One region of the Cupriavidus sp. HY129 genome, then DNA from elsewhere that is predicted to be linked to it. Evidence: predicted binding sites of a transcription regulator. Region 1 holds the regulator's gene; the other holds the start of a gene.

The links. The regulator LexA, encoded in region 1, represses DNA repair genes until DNA is damaged. The targets are predictions, from matches to a motif close to ACTGTATNNNNATACAGT.
Region 2: dinB (DNA polymerase IV) is a predicted target of LexA. The motif match lies at 4,952-4,969, and genes of this name have one in related genera.

What each region holds. Positions count from the first base shown of each region.
Region 1 is NZ_CP083254.1:2,016,963-2,024,288, reverse strand. It holds gene aspT (aspartate-alanine antiporter) at 1-528, opposite strand, end outside; gene K6G35_RS09155 (bifunctional aspartate transaminase/aspartate 4-decarboxylase) at 584-2,200, opposite strand; gene K6G35_RS09150 (hypothetical protein) at 2,470-2,742, shown strand; gene K6G35_RS09145 (hypothetical protein) at 2,859-3,032, opposite strand; gene lexA (transcriptional repressor LexA) at 3,156-3,812, opposite strand; gene K6G35_RS09135 (asparaginase) at 4,018-5,019, shown strand; gene rpsF (30S ribosomal protein S6) at 5,137-5,511, shown strand; gene priB (primosomal replication protein N) at 5,532-5,831, shown strand; gene rpsR (30S ribosomal protein S18) at 5,835-6,113, shown strand; gene rplI (50S ribosomal protein L9) at 6,144-6,596, shown strand; gene K6G35_RS09110 (replicative DNA helicase) at 6,717-7,326, shown strand, end outside.
Region 2 is NZ_CP083254.1:3,502,556-3,509,881, reverse strand. It holds gene K6G35_RS16120 (hypothetical protein) at 10-504, shown strand; gene K6G35_RS16115 (cellulose biosynthesis regulator YedQ) at 566-2,347, opposite strand; gene K6G35_RS16110 (MFS transporter) at 2,492-3,688, opposite strand; gene dinB (DNA polymerase IV) at 3,749-4,930, opposite strand; gene rarD (EamA family transporter RarD) at 5,046-5,960, opposite strand; gene K6G35_RS16095 (TRAP transporter substrate-binding protein) at 6,111-7,250, opposite strand.

The sequences.
Region 1 (7,326 bases):
GAGAATTGCCGAGCCGACTGTACCGAAGATATACGTGACCGCATAGGCGATCGGCATGCCGTCCAGAAGCTGTTTGGCCTCTTCCGGAGATCGGCCCAGGCGATTGATGGCATCAGTGGCGAGACCCATGGAAGCCGAGATTGTCTGCGAACCCGCAAACAATCCGGCTGCCGACCCGAGATCGTATCCGGCGACCATCGCCGCAATGATTGATGCGGCGAGACACAGCACCGCGACTATCGCAGCAAAAATGGCTTGGGGAATGCCATCCTTCGCAATGCCGCGAACGAACTGCGGGCCGACGCCATAGCCCACCGCAAACAGAAACATCAGGAAAAAGACGGATTTCACGTTCGCGGAGATCTTCACGCCGAGGATGCCGATGACGATCGCCACCAGCAGCGTCGATGTCACGGCGCCCAGGCTGAACCCCTTGTAGCTCTTCCCGCCTACCCAGTAGCCGATTCCCAGTGCGAGAAAAATCGCGATCTCGGGGTACGCCTTGAGGGTGGAGACAAACCAGGTCATAGCCTACTCCTGTATTTGTAGACTGATTAGTCAGAACTGCCTTGCCGCGACCGGGTTATTTCTTTTTCGGCTTCTGCGTCTTGCCGCCGGACTCCTGGTATCGCGCCAGATATTCGTCGCGCAGCTTGCGCACCGAGCGCCCGATCTTCACGTAGTCCTCTTCATTCAGATTGGCGAGCGAAACGCGACCAGAGGGGTGACGGGTGCCGAAGCCACCGCCAGGCAACAGGACCACGCCGGCTTCCTCAGCGAGTCTGAACAGGAGCTCATGCGGCTGAATCGATTCGAGCAACCATTTGACGAAATCGGCGCCGACTTCGCGGCTCATTTGTTCGACATCGAGCAGCGTGTAGTAGTCGACCACGTTCTCGTCGACGGGTTCCGGCGCAACGCCCATGCCGCGATAGAGCGCGGCCTTGCGGCTTCTGATCAGCCGCTTCATGGTTTGCTTGTAGTGGTCGGCGGAATCCATCAGCGAGAACAGGGAGAACAGCACCATCTGCACCTGCTGCGGCGTGGAAAGACCGGCGGTATGGTTCAGTGCCACCGTGCGGCTGTCGGCAACCACTCGGTCGATAAAGGGCAGCTTCTCCGGTTCGGTGGTGATGGAGGAATAGCGCTTGTTCAGATCCTTCTGAATATTCTTGGGTAGGTTCGCCAGTTGCTCGTCGAAGAGATTCGACTTGTGGGTGGCAATAACGCCGAGGCGCCAGCCAGTGGCACCGAAGTACTTGGAGTACGAATACACCAGGAGCGTGTTCTTGGGACACATCGCAAACAGCGAGACGAAATTGTCGGCGAAGGTACCGTACACATCGTCTGTCAGGAGAATCAGATCTGGGCGTTCTTCAACGATGCTGGCGATGTATTTCAGGCTTTCATCGCTCATTTTTACGGAAGGCGGATTGCTGGGGTTCACCAGGAAAAACGCCTTAACCTTGGGATCTCGCAGCTTGTCGAGTTCCTTCTTCGGGTACTGCCATCCACTTGCGGGGTCGGCATCGATCGAAACCTCGGTCAGGTGGTATTCGGCCAGTTCCGGAATTTCGATATACGGCGTGAAGATCGGCATTCCCAGTGCGATCGTGTCACCGGGATTGATCAGATGATTGACCTTCAACGAATTGAAGAGGTACGTCATCGCGGCGGTTCCGCCTTCCACGGCGTACAGGTCGAAATCGCCCAGGAACGGATGCGCGCCAATCATTTCCTTGCGGATGTACTGTTTGACGATCTTCTCGCTCAGTCGGAGCATCCGGTCGGGAACCGGATAGTTGCAGGCCAGGATCCCTTCGCACATTTCGTACAGGAAATCACCGCCATCCAGACCGAGCTGGTCGCGCACATACGATACGGCCCCGGTCAGGAACTTGACGCCGGGAACGTCCTTGTGCACGCGGGCATAAAGGTCGAACCGCTCCTCGATACCTGCGCGTCGCGGGAAACCGCCGACACCTTCTGGCAAATACGAAAATGACCTTTCCGATTCGATCATGGCGAACTGGCCGAGCTGCCAGAAACCATGTCGCGGGATGGTTGCCAGAAAATTCGGATTACCTCGCCCGGCGTTTAGCATCAGGCGATTCGATACGCTTCCTGCCAACTTGATGAGTTCGTCCTTGAGTTCGAAAGGCGACAGGCTGGCGAGCCCTGACGTATCGTGCTTGGCCATCGTGCATCTCCTGAAGGTGCTGTGCGGTATAGGGGCGTGGGAGGGACGAAAGGCTTCAACCTCTCGTCATCGTCGGATCGAATGGGGCAAAACTATGCTGGGTTGGCGCTTTCCGCCACGATCGACGTTCTCGGTTGTTACCCTAGCCGGAGAGCGAGAAATTTTCATTGGCCCAAAGAACTACGAATGGTCAGGAAAATGCGCGACGTCGCGAAATCGGGCAAATAATCTGTAAAGATCAGGAATTGCAGATGCTGCGGAGGAGAAGCATGACGCTCAGATTTCACGAACTCTCTCCCGATGTGCGGGAGGCTCTGGAGTCCATTTGCGCCAGGCACGGATTCGTCCCCGAGGATTTCAAATTCGCGGTTGCGTACGCGCTCAATCCGGGGGAGGGGGCTGCGGATATGGTGACTGTCGAACGCGTGGTCGGCGGTCAGTTGCAGAAATACAAAGGAGGCGCTAGCGGGGCTGCGACCTGGCTGGCTGCCTTTGAGGCAGACCTCGCGTCCGATTGGTTCGGCGCGCCGTTGGCCGATTAATGTCGAGTCAGATTGATGATGGTCGGGCCCCGATCAGCGTCGGGTCCCGGGGCCATCATCGCCCGTACATGCAGCAATGCGCTGCAGTGCATGGTGGCGGAAGAGAGCGGGCTGCCTCAATCAAGAGTTTTCGAGGAGGGTTCAGCAAGCTCGAGCATTCGGCAGATGGCGGCCATATTGCCGACCATGGTGCGGCGATGGGTGCCCTGGTAGACGCGAACGCCCTTGATCTGGCGGAAGGGGACCGGCTTGACCGGACGGCGGGATGCGACGGTTTCGGATTGCAGCATGGCAACACCTCGTAATTTGCGTTCAGCAGAAGTCCGCACCCGTCGTCCGTAAAGGACGGGGCGGCGTTGGCAAAGCAAAAGCGGGTGACCGGGGCAGGTGGCCAGCTGCCTGGGTCCGGAGAGTCAGAAGCCTGAAGATCTGATCAGGCCAACTGCGATACCCTCCAGGGAGAACTCATCACGTCCTGCATGCAAGACGATGTTCTGGAAGTCGGGGTTCTCGGCGATCAACTCGATCGTATCGCCGCGTTTCTTCAAGCGTTTGACGGTGACGTCATCGCCCAGACGGGCGACGACAACCTTACCGTTCGCAGCTTCGCTGGCTTTCTTCACGGCAAGCAGGTCGCCATCCAGAATGCCGGCGTCGCGCATGCTCAGGCCGCGAACGCGAAGTAGATAGTCGGGGCGCTCGTCAAAGACAGAGGCATCGACTTGATACTGCCGGTCGATATGCTCGGCAGCCAGAATCGGGCTGCCAGCTGCGACACGACCGACTAATGGCAATGTCAGTTGCAGCACACCCGCCATCGGTAACGAGAACTGATCGGGTCGTTCAGAGTCGCTACGCGTCACCTTCAGGCGAATGCCTCGCGATGCGCCCGGCGTCAGCTCGATCACGCCCTTGCGCGCCAGAGCCCGCAGGTGTTCCTCGGCCGAATTGGGGGAGGAGAAGCCGAATTCGGCGGCGATCTCAGCACGAGTGGGCGGAAAGCCCGTGTTGCGGATCGTGTCGCGGATCAGGTCGAAAATCTGCTGCTGCCGGGGTGTCAGGGTCGCCATGGGTCGCAGGTCTTGTGCCGAAGCACTGTATGTTTAAACAGTATGCTGTGATTTTATACAGTATCGGGTGAAGTGCAAGCACATTTTGCGCAGCCGGCTCAACACGAGTAGTTCCGTGGGGTGAGGCCCACGGGTTTGCCACGGGTTCGGCCAAGCGTTCGCGCAGTTACAATCGGCCCGCCTTCAAGCTCCGTCAACCCCGTCCATGTCCGTACTCCTGCCTCGTATCGTTGTGCTCGCGACTGGCGGCACCATCGCCGGTTCGTCCGCTAATCCTGCCAGTAGCGCGCACTATCAGGCTGCGACAGTACCTGTATCGCAACTTGTGCAGGCAGTGCCCGCGCTGGCAGATGTGGCGCGGGTCGAAGCGGAGCAGGTGGCGCAGGTGGACAGCAAGGACATGATGTTCGATCTCTGGCGGTTGCTTGCCGCGCGAATCGGGTATTGGTCCGCGCAGGCCGATGTCGCCGGAATCGTGATCACACATGGCACTGACACGCTGGAAGAGACGGCGATGTTCCTGCATCTGACGCAGGCTTGCCCGTTGCCTGTCGTGATGACTGCGGCCATGCGCCCATCGACATCGCTTTCGGCTGACGGGCCGCTGAACCTGCTCGATGCGGTGCGCGTGGCGGCAAGCCCGGCGGCGGTTGGCAAGGGTGTGCTCGTGGTCCTGAATCAGCAGATTCATGCCGCGCGTGATGTCGTCAAGGCGCATACGTCGGCTGTCGATGCTTTCCATTCGCCAGTTGCCGGTCCGCTTGGCTTTGTGCAGGATACCTACGTCCATTTCTCGCGCACCCCGGGTCCTGGTCAGGCGCCGCGCTTGCCGGTGCCCGCTGTATGGCCGTTGGTGGAGATCGTCGCCAGCTATGCGCAGCCGGGGAGGGTAGCTATCGACGCGATGGTGGCCGCAGGCGTGCTAGGGTTCGTCGTGGCCGCGGCTGGCAACGGTTCCGTGCACGAAACGCTGACGGCCGCGCTGGTCGACGCCGCGGCATGTGGTATAGCGGTGGCGCGTAGTTCGCGTACCGGTGCTGGTCATGTGGCAATCCCCGCACCGCCGCGACCGATAGGTGGCGTATTCGTCTCGTCGGGTGACCTCAACCCCTACAAGGCGCGCGTGCTGCTGCTGCTGGCGTTGGCTGACGACCCTTCGCTGGGGCGCGATGCGGCCCGGCTTCAGGCGCTCTTCGAGCGGTACTGAGGCAGGCCGGGCGCCGAATTCTTGCGGGAAGGCCCCTTTCCGGGCTATACTCGCGGGCTACTCAACCTTGCCGCACCGGACGTGACGCCCGGGTGGCTCATCCCAAAAGGAGCGTCAATGCGTCATTACGAAATCGTATTTATCGTCCATCCGGACCAGAGTGAACAAGTGCCGGCGATGATCGAGCGTTACAAGCAGCTCGTCACGTCGCAAAACGGCCAGATTCACCGCGTGGAAGACTGGGGCCGTCGTCAAATGGCCTACATGATCCAGAAGCTGGCCAAGGCTCACTACGTTTGCCTGAACATCGAATGCGGCAAGGACACGCTGGCTGAACTCGAACACGCGTTCAAGTTCAACGACGCCGTGCTGCGTCACCTGATCGTTCAGACCAAGAAGGCCGAGACTGCTCCTTCGCCGATGATGAAGGAAGTGCAGCGCGAAGAAGCCCGCAAGGCCGCGCAAACGACCACGGAAGGCCAGCCCGCCTAAGAGCGGACTGCATTGTTGCGGTGAACCAGCTTCGGCTGACCGCCACGCTCGTCGAGCGAGAGGCGTTGCGCTATACGCCGGCCGGAGTGCCCGTCGTCAACTGCATTCTGCAGCATACCGGCGAGGCGCTGGAGGCGGAAACGCCCCGGCAGGTGGAGTTCGCAATCGTGGCCATGGGCATTGGCGCCGTTGGCCAGCAGCTTGAGCGGTTGCCGCTCGATACGCTGCTCGATTGCGAAGGCTTTCTAGCCCACAAGCACCGCAACAGCAGGACACTGGTCTTTCACATCACTCGATGTAAAGCATTCGAAAAGGATTGAATCATGGCATTCGTCAAACGTGACAACAAGAACAAGAAGCGCTTTCAGCAACAGAACCCGCTGTTCAAGCGCAAGCGCTTCTGCCGCTTCACCGTGGCTGGCGTCGAACAGATCGACTACAAGGATCTGGACACGCTGAAGGACTTCATCGGCGACAACGGCAAGATCACGCCGGCTCGCCTGACCGGTACCAAGGCTCACTATCAGCGTCAGCTGGATACGGCCATCAAGCGCGCCCGCTTCCTGGCGCTGATGCCGTACACCGACCTGCACAAGAACTGATAGTCCCAGGACCGCAAGGAGAAATACACGATGCAAGTCATTCTGCTGGAAAAAGTCATCAACCTGGGTAGCCTGGGTGACATCGTTCGCGTGAAGGACGGTTACGCTCGTAACTTCCTGATCCCGACCAAGCGCGCACGCCGCGCAACGCAAAGCGCCATCGCCGAATTCGAAGTGAAGCGCGCCGAGCTGGAAAAGGCCGCCGCCGAGAAGCTGGCTGCCGCTCAAACCGAAGGCGAGAAGCTGAACGGCCTGACCGTCCAGATCACCCAGAAGTCGGGTGTGGACGGCCGTCTGTTCGGTTCGGTGACCAACGCCGACATCGCTGAAGCCCTGGCTGGTCAAGGCTTCAAGCTGGAGAAGGCTCAGGTTCGCATGCCGGCCGGTCCGCTGAAGGTTGTTGGCGACCACCCGGTCAGCGTTGCTCTGCACACCGACGTGGTGGTGGATGTGACCGTGGCCGTTCTGGGCGAGCACGTCTAAGCCGTACCCCGCGAAGCAGTGCGCCAGCTCGGTCTGGCGTACGCGATGCACAGAAAGGCAGGAGCTGCGCTCCTGCCTTTTTTGTTTGCGCGGCCCTCAGCGCCGCTATAATTGCCCCCCATGAACGCGCCCGCCGCAGATCCCCAACTAGACAGTCTCAAGGTTCCACCGCATTCCATCGAGGCCGAGCAATCGGTACTTGGCGGGTTGCTGCTGGATAACGCCGCCTGGGACCGGATTGCCGACTTCATTTCCGAAGCCGATTTCTATCGTTTCGACCATCGGCTGATCTTTCAAAGCATTGCCCGCCTGATCTCGGCGACCAAGCCGGCCGACGTGATCACTGTCTTCGAGATGCTCCAGGGAGCCGGCAAGGCCGAGGAGGTCGGAGGGCTGGCTTACCTGAACTCGCTGGCGCAAAACACGCCGAGTGCGGCCAATATCCGTCGTTACGCGGAAATCGTGCGCGAACGTGCGGTGCTGCGCAAGCTCGTGACCGTCGCCGATGACATTGCGTCGGCGGCCTTCGCGCCCAAGGGGCGTGAGGTGCGCGAGCTGCTCGACGAAGCCGAGTCGAAAGTATTCGCCATTGCCGAAGAGGGCGCGCGTGGCCAGAAGGGCTTCCAGGAGATCCAGCCGCTGCTGACGCAGGTGGTCGAGCGGATCGACGAGCTTTACCACCGTGACTCCACCAGCGATGTGACCGGCGTACCCACCGGTTTCATCGACC
Region 2 (7,326 bases), 1.5 Mb from region 1:
GGGGTCAAGATGGATACGATAATCAAGGCGTCGGACGGCTGGGTGCCGGAACTTGGCGCGGCAAGCGATCGCGGCCTGTGGAAAAGCACCATGGCAGCGGCCAACCAGGCGCTGGAAGCGGCCAAAGGCATGCAGGCGGCCGTCAGCCAGTCGCTCAAGCTCCAGCGCAAGATCACCGCGCTGCGTGACGAACTGCACCGCATGGAAGCCGAACGCGATCTCTATCGCGACCTGCATTCCCGCACGATCGACGAACTCAATCACACGCTCGACCTGAGCCCCGCCGAATGGCAGCGCCTGCGCGCGGAGAACGAGACGCTGCAGATCCGCCATCGCGCCTACAAGCTGCTGGTGCAGCACTACGCGCGCAACGGCCTGGCGATTGAACCCGCAGTCTTCGCCGAGCAACGCAGCCGCGTTCAGCAACACATCCTGTTTCAGCGTCGCAAAGGGATTCCGGTGTCGGTCATCACTGCCGACGACATCGCGTTTCTCGTGCGCTGAGTTGAAATGCGCAATGGATTTGCGCGGGGCGCACTTGCCGTATCCCCGCGCAAGGAGCTGGTCATGAATTGCCTTGTCGCTGCATCGATGGCACCGCTGCACTACCGGCCGGCGCATCCGGCGCATCCGGCGCATCCGTTGCGCATACCCGATTGCGCCCCGCTTCCTTGGCGACATAGAGCCGGCGGTCGGCCACTGCCAGCATGGCGTCGAGTGTCTGGCATCCGTCGGTCCCGGCTTCTGCAACACCAATAGACACGGTGAAGCGGATGCGTCCGTCGCCCGCGTCGGGGTGCGGCGCGTCGGGTGCAGCCTCGACGGACGCGGCTTCCACGGCCAGGCGCAGGCGCTCGGCCGCTGCCACGGCTTCAACCGCCGAGGCGCCCGGGAGCAGTACCGCGAATTCCTCGCCGCCAAGGCGGGCTGGAAAATCGATCTCGCGCAAGTGCTTGCGCATCAGTTCCGCCATCGCCATGAGCACGCAATCGCCGCTGGCGTGGCCCCATTTGTCGTTCACGCGCTTGAAGAAGTCAATGTCGAGCATCAGCATGGCCAGCGGCGTGCCATCGCGCTGCCGGCGGGCCGTCTCTTTTTTGAACTGTTCGCTAAAGCGGCGCCGGTTGGCGAGTTGCGTCAAGGGATCGGTCTCGGCCATCTGCTGGAGTTTCCTGCCGGCGGCCAGATAGTGGTCAAACAGCAGCGTCACCACACGCAGCGTGACATACATCAGCACAGGCAGCAGGAACCAGATCGTCAGCAATGGCAAGCTGAGGCGCCGGGCCACCGTCGCATAGACATCGTATTCGTCGAGCGTGTCCACCATTAGCCAGTTTCCGGCATTGCCCACGCGCTGGAAATACACATACTGGCCGTTGACGTGCCGCATGCCCGTGCCTTGCGAGATGAGGTCCGACACCGCCGTATTGCGCAGGTCCCCGGCGAAATCGTCGGGCCAGCGCAGATTGGTCTTGCCTCCGGTCTGACTCGAGACGATGACATTGCCGTTGCGGTCCAGCAGGTAGCGATGAGACCCCAGGATCTCCGGCAAGCCAATCAGGTCACGCAGACGGCGAATCTCCAGGTCCACGGCCACCACGCCACGGAAGCGTTGCGCGACGTAGACCGGCACGCTCAGTGTGGTGCGCAGTTGCGTGCTTTCGAATTGCGTGTAGACCTGCGCCCAGCGCATTTCGTGGCTGGGGTCGCGATCGGGAAGCAGGCTGCGGTAATAGTCGATCCCGCTGAAGCGTTTGATCAGGGCAGGAGCCCTGTCCGGTGGCAACGCGGGATATGTCACGTAAAAGCCGTTGGTCGAGATGAACGTCACCGTGCCATCGGGACGGTCGCTGCGCTGGCTGACGCCCAGCACATGGCTGAGCTGACGCGCCGCCTGCAGATCCGCCCGCAAGTCCTCGTCGCGCCGTTCGAAACCCTGCAGTCCTTTCAGGATCTGGGGCGACACCCCCACGATCGGCGCGTCGCCAAGCGGCACCTGCAATTCCCAGACAGGTTCATTGCGTGCCGCATAGGCACGTTCGATATCGCCGTCAGTAGACGCTTTCGTACCCTGCTGGAGTTCGAGAAGCTGCTGCGCGTAATCGCGCACGAACGATAGCTTGAACCGTTCCGCATTGATAACCGCTTCCGCGCCAAGTGCGCGCAGCGCCAGATCGTGTTGATGCAGGATCAGGACGCGCTCGCGCAGCAGGTACAGGTCGCGCATCGCCACGACAAGCATCAGCAGCATCGCCAGGCCAAATCCCACCACCACCACGCGCTGCGGATATATCAGTGCCGCACGCGGCAGCCAGCGCGGCCGCGGAAGCAGTTTGTGCCATGCCATTGGACGTCTCCGGCAAGCCCGCATCTTGCGGGTACTGCGACGACGGATTCAGGAATGATGGTACCGATATGCTGGCACAGTGTAGAGCACACGACGACGTCTGGCGCACGGGAGACGAACGTCTTCCGCCTGATTCAACCGCGGTCAGGTGCTTGCAGGCTCGGTTCGGAAATAGAGCAGGGCGACGGCCGGCAAGGCGAAGCCGATCCAGCTCGCCAGCGGCCAGCCGGCACGCGCATAGGCCCATGCGCCAACCGACGAGCCAATCGCGCCGCCGACGAAGAAGATGGCCATGTAGAGCCCATTCAGGCGGCTGCGATGCTCCGCGGACAAAGAGAAGATCGCGCGCTGCCCGATCACCAGGTTGGCCGACACGGCAAAGTCGAGCACGACGGCCGCGACGGTCAAGGCCACCAGTGACATGAGCGAACCTTCGACGCCGATGCGGCTCAGCAGGAAAGAGCCGGCGCCCAGCGCCAGTGCGATGGCGGTCATCTGGCGGCTGTGGCCACGATCGGCATAGCGGCCGGCCATCGGCGCGGCAATCGCGCCGGCCACGCCCACGAGCGCGAACACGGCGATGCCGGTCTGGGACATGTGGAAGGCAGGCCCGGCCAGGTACAGCGGCGTGGTGGTCCAGAACAGGCTGAATACGCCGAACATGCTTGCCTGGTACATCGCGCGCCGCCGCAGCACCGGCTGCGTGCGCAACAGGTGCCCCATCGAACCAAGCATCTCGACATAGTTCACGCCGGGCGCCGGCTGGCGCTGCGGCAGCTTGCGCGACAGCACCACGCCAAGCAGCACCATGGCCACGGCCGACGCGGCGAAGATCGTATGCCAGCCGAACAGGTCCGCCACCAGGCTCGATACCGGGCGCGCCAGCATGATGCCCATCAGCAGACCGCTGGTCACGTTGCCGACGGCCCGGCCGCGCGCATGTTCGGGGGCGAGGTGTGCCGCGAACGGCACCAGTACCTGCACCGCCACCGAGCACAAGCCTATTGCGCAACCGGCGATCAGGAACACGCTCGCGTGGGTAGCGAGCGCTGCCGCGACCAATGCCACCGCGCAGCCGGCGATCAGCGTCAGTACAAGCTTGCGGTTCTCGACGATATCGCCCAAAGGCACCAGCAGCAGCAGCCCCACGCAATAGCCGATCTGGATCAGCGTGACGATCAGGCCGGCGATCTCGGGAGAAAGCTGGAGCGCCCGCGCGATCGGACCGACCAGTGGCTGGGCGTAGTAGAGATTGGCGACGATCATGCCGCACGCGGTGGCCAGGAGGGGAGTGATCCAGGCAGCAGGGGCGTCGGCGCGTTGGGCGGTGGCGGATGTCATGGCCGCCGATTCTACCGGGACATAGATAGGCCCGTATGACACAGGGGATTCAAACCCGCTTCAACGGAAAACAGGGGAATCCGGCTCGGCGTCGAAGCGCAATTCCTCCTGGACCGGCGCGGGGTCATCGCCCTGATCGGCGGCCGGGATCAACGCGCTGACGCGTACGCCGAGCAGCCGGATGCGTCGTTCCAGCGGGATACGTTTGAGGCACTCGGTGGCGCCATGCCGGATCGTCGCGCCGTCCGCGGTGTGGGCGGTCAGCGTCAGGTCGCGCGTGACGGTGTGGAAGTCGTCGAAACGCAGCTTGATGCCGACGGTGCGCCCCACATAGCCCTTGCGCCGCAGATCTTCGGCCACGCGCATGCAAAGCCGGGTGAATTGCTCGGACAGTACGGGACGATCGCTGCGCGGATGCAGATCACGCTCGAACGTGGTTTCGCGGCTCATCGACTTGGGTTCGGAGCTGACCACGACCTGCCGCTCGTCGCGCCCATTCGCCACTTCGGCCAGCCAGCTTGCGTAATTGCGGCCGAAATGGGCCTGCAGCAGCGCGGTGTCGGCCTCCGCCAATTGCCCCACGGTCTCGATGCCGATCGCCGCCAGCTTTTCCGCCGCCTTGGGGCCGATGCCATTGACCTTGCGGGCCGCCAGCGGCCAGATTCGTGTCGGGATATCGGCCGGCGTCAGGATCGTCAAGCCGTCGGGCTTGTCGAGTTCGGAACCGATCTTGGCCAGCAGCTTGTTTGGCGCCACGCAGATCGAACAGGTCAGCCCGGTGGCCGCGTTCACGGCTGCCTTGATGCGGGCCGCCACATCGCGCGCCTCGCCATCAACATCAGTCAGATCGATATATATCTCGTCGATTCCGCGATCTTCTATTTGTTCGGTGAATGATCTGACTGCAGCCTTGAACAACCCGGAGTAACGCCGGTAGGCGTCGAAGTCGGTCGGCAACAGGATTGCGTCGGGTGCGAGCTTGGCAGCCTTCATCATCCCCATGGCGGAGAACACGCCAAGCGCGCGGGCCTCGTAGGTGGACGTGGTCACGACGCCGCGTCCGGCGTAATCGCGCAGACGCGCATAACGGCGTGTGCCGTCGGGCAGGACCTCGGGCACGGCGTTGCGACCGCCCCCGATCACGACGGCCTGGCCGCGCAAATCCGGGTAGCGCAACAGTTCGACGGACGCATAGAAGGCATCCATGTCGAGATGGGCGATGCGCCGTGCGGATAAGGACATGGACGAAAGGGAGAATCGAGTACTGTATAAACGTACAGTATAGTGCCGCGCCCGGATTTTGCGGAGGGCCTGTCAGCGGCCTCTCTCGCAAACCATCAATTTAATAGATTTAAGTTCATATACTTTTACCGACTTCATTCTTAACGCTAATAGTTTTCCGCTGCAGGAGCTTGCTGACAAGCAGGCCTTCGGCCGCGTAGATGGCCAGCGATACCCAGATCAGCGCATAGCCAATCTGCTTTTGCGGCGGAAACGGCTCGTGATATAGCCAGATGCCGAGCGCCAGTTGCAGTGTCGGGCCGGCGTACTGCAGCAGCCCGAGCAACGACAGCGGAATGCGCCGCGCGCCTGCCGCGAAGAACAGCAGCGGCACGGCGGTAATCGGACCCGCCATTGCCAGCAGCACCTGCGTACCCGGTGCTGCGGCGCGCGTGGTGTCCTGACCCGTCAGAAACAGAAAGGCGAGCGCGGCGGCGGCAAACGGAAACAGCAGTAGTGTTTCCAGCGACAGCCCTTCCAGCGCCCCCAGGGCACCGGTCTTGCGCAACAGTCCATAGCCGCCGAACGATGCCGCCAGGCCGAGCGCGATCCACGGCAGCTGCCCGGCCGTCACCGTGAGCCAGATCACCCCCGCCGCAGCAATCGCGATCGATAGCCATTGCACGGGGCGCAGCCGCTCGTGCAGCAGCAACACGCCAAGCAGCACGCTGAACAAGGGATTGATGAAGTAGCCCAGGCTGGCGTCGACCACCCGATCGGCGGAAACGGCCCAGATATAAAGGAACCAGTTGCAGCAGAGCAGGGCCGCGCTGGCTCCGAAATTGAGCACCAGGCGTGGATTGGCCGCCACCTCGCGAAGCCAGCCGAAATGCCGGCGCCACAGCAGGATCGCCCCAAGAAACACGAGCGACCACACCATGCGATGCAGCAGGATTTCCAGCGGCGCAACGCCGTGCAGGGATTTGATGTAGAGGGGCAGCAGGCCCCAGATGATGTACGCGAGCAGCGCGTAGAAGATGCCGAGTTGCATGGGGAAATGTCCCGGGTAGATGTCCGGTTGTGGGCGGATTCTACCGGGGCGGGAGAAAGCGCGTGTGAGCGCCTTGCGGGCGTGGCTAGCGGATAAAGTGCCGGCCCTCTCCACTCGCCCCTCTCCGCGCGGGAGAGGGGCGTTTGCTGCTTACAGCTTGCGGGCGAAGCTGAACTGCGAGAATGCCTGCTCGGCCACGTTGAACCACGCGGCTTCGTTGTTACGGAACACGCGCCAGTCGTCGAAGATCTTCTTGAACGACGGGTTCTTGGCGCTTTCGTCCGCGTAGGCTTCCTGGGTGGCCTTGAAGCAGGCTTCCATGATTTCCTTCGAGAACGGACGCAGCTTCACGCCGTTTTCCAGCAGACGGGCCAGCGCCTGCGGGTTCACGGTGTCGTACTTCGCCATCATGTTCGTATGGGCCTCGATGGTGGCCGTTTCGAGCGCGCGCTTGTACAGCGCGGGCAGCTTCTCGAACTCGGGTGCCGACGCATAGAACGAGAGCTGAGCGCTGCCTTCCCACCAGCCCGGGTAGTAGTAGTACGGCGCCACCTTGTAGAAGCCGAGCTTCTCGTCGTCGTACGGGCCCACCCATTCGGCTGCGTCGATCGTGCCCTTTTCCAGCGCCGGGTAGATATCGCCACCGGCGATCTGCTGCGGCACCACGCCCAGGCGCGACAGCACCACGCCAGCAAACCCGGCGATGCGGTACTTCAGGCCCTGCAGATCCGCCACGCTCTTGATTTCCTTGCGGAACCAGCCACCCATCTGCGCATTGGTGTTGCCGCCCAGGAAGTTGACGACGTTGTATTCCTTGAAGAACTCGCGCATCAGCTTCATGCCGTTACCCTGCAGCATCCAGGCGTTCTGCTGGCGCGCGGTCAGGCCGAACGGAATCGTCGTATCGAAGCACAGCGTCGGGTTCTTGCCGAAGTAGTAGTAGCCGGCGGTATGGCCGATCTGCACGGTCTGGTTCTGCACGGCGTCCAGCACCTGCAGGCCCGGCACGATTTCACCTGCGGCAAATACCTTGATGTTGAACTTGCCGTCCGTCAGTTCCTTCACACGTTGCGCCAGCAGTTCGCCGCCGCCATAGATGGTGTCCAGCGACTTCGGAAAGCTCGAAGCCATCCGCCATTCCACTGCCGGGTTGCTGCCGATGACAGCAGGGGCGGCTGGGGCGCTGGCCGATGCTGCCGGCGCGGCGGGCTTTTCTTCCTTGCCGCAGGCGGCGAGCGCTCCGGTGGCGGCCACGGCGGACGCTTTCAACAGGAAGGAACGACGTTCCATGGACATCTCCTCGTTATTGATATGTATGTATGCAGAACTGTCGGGAATCCGGATGTGTTGTCGGAAAGACAGGCCG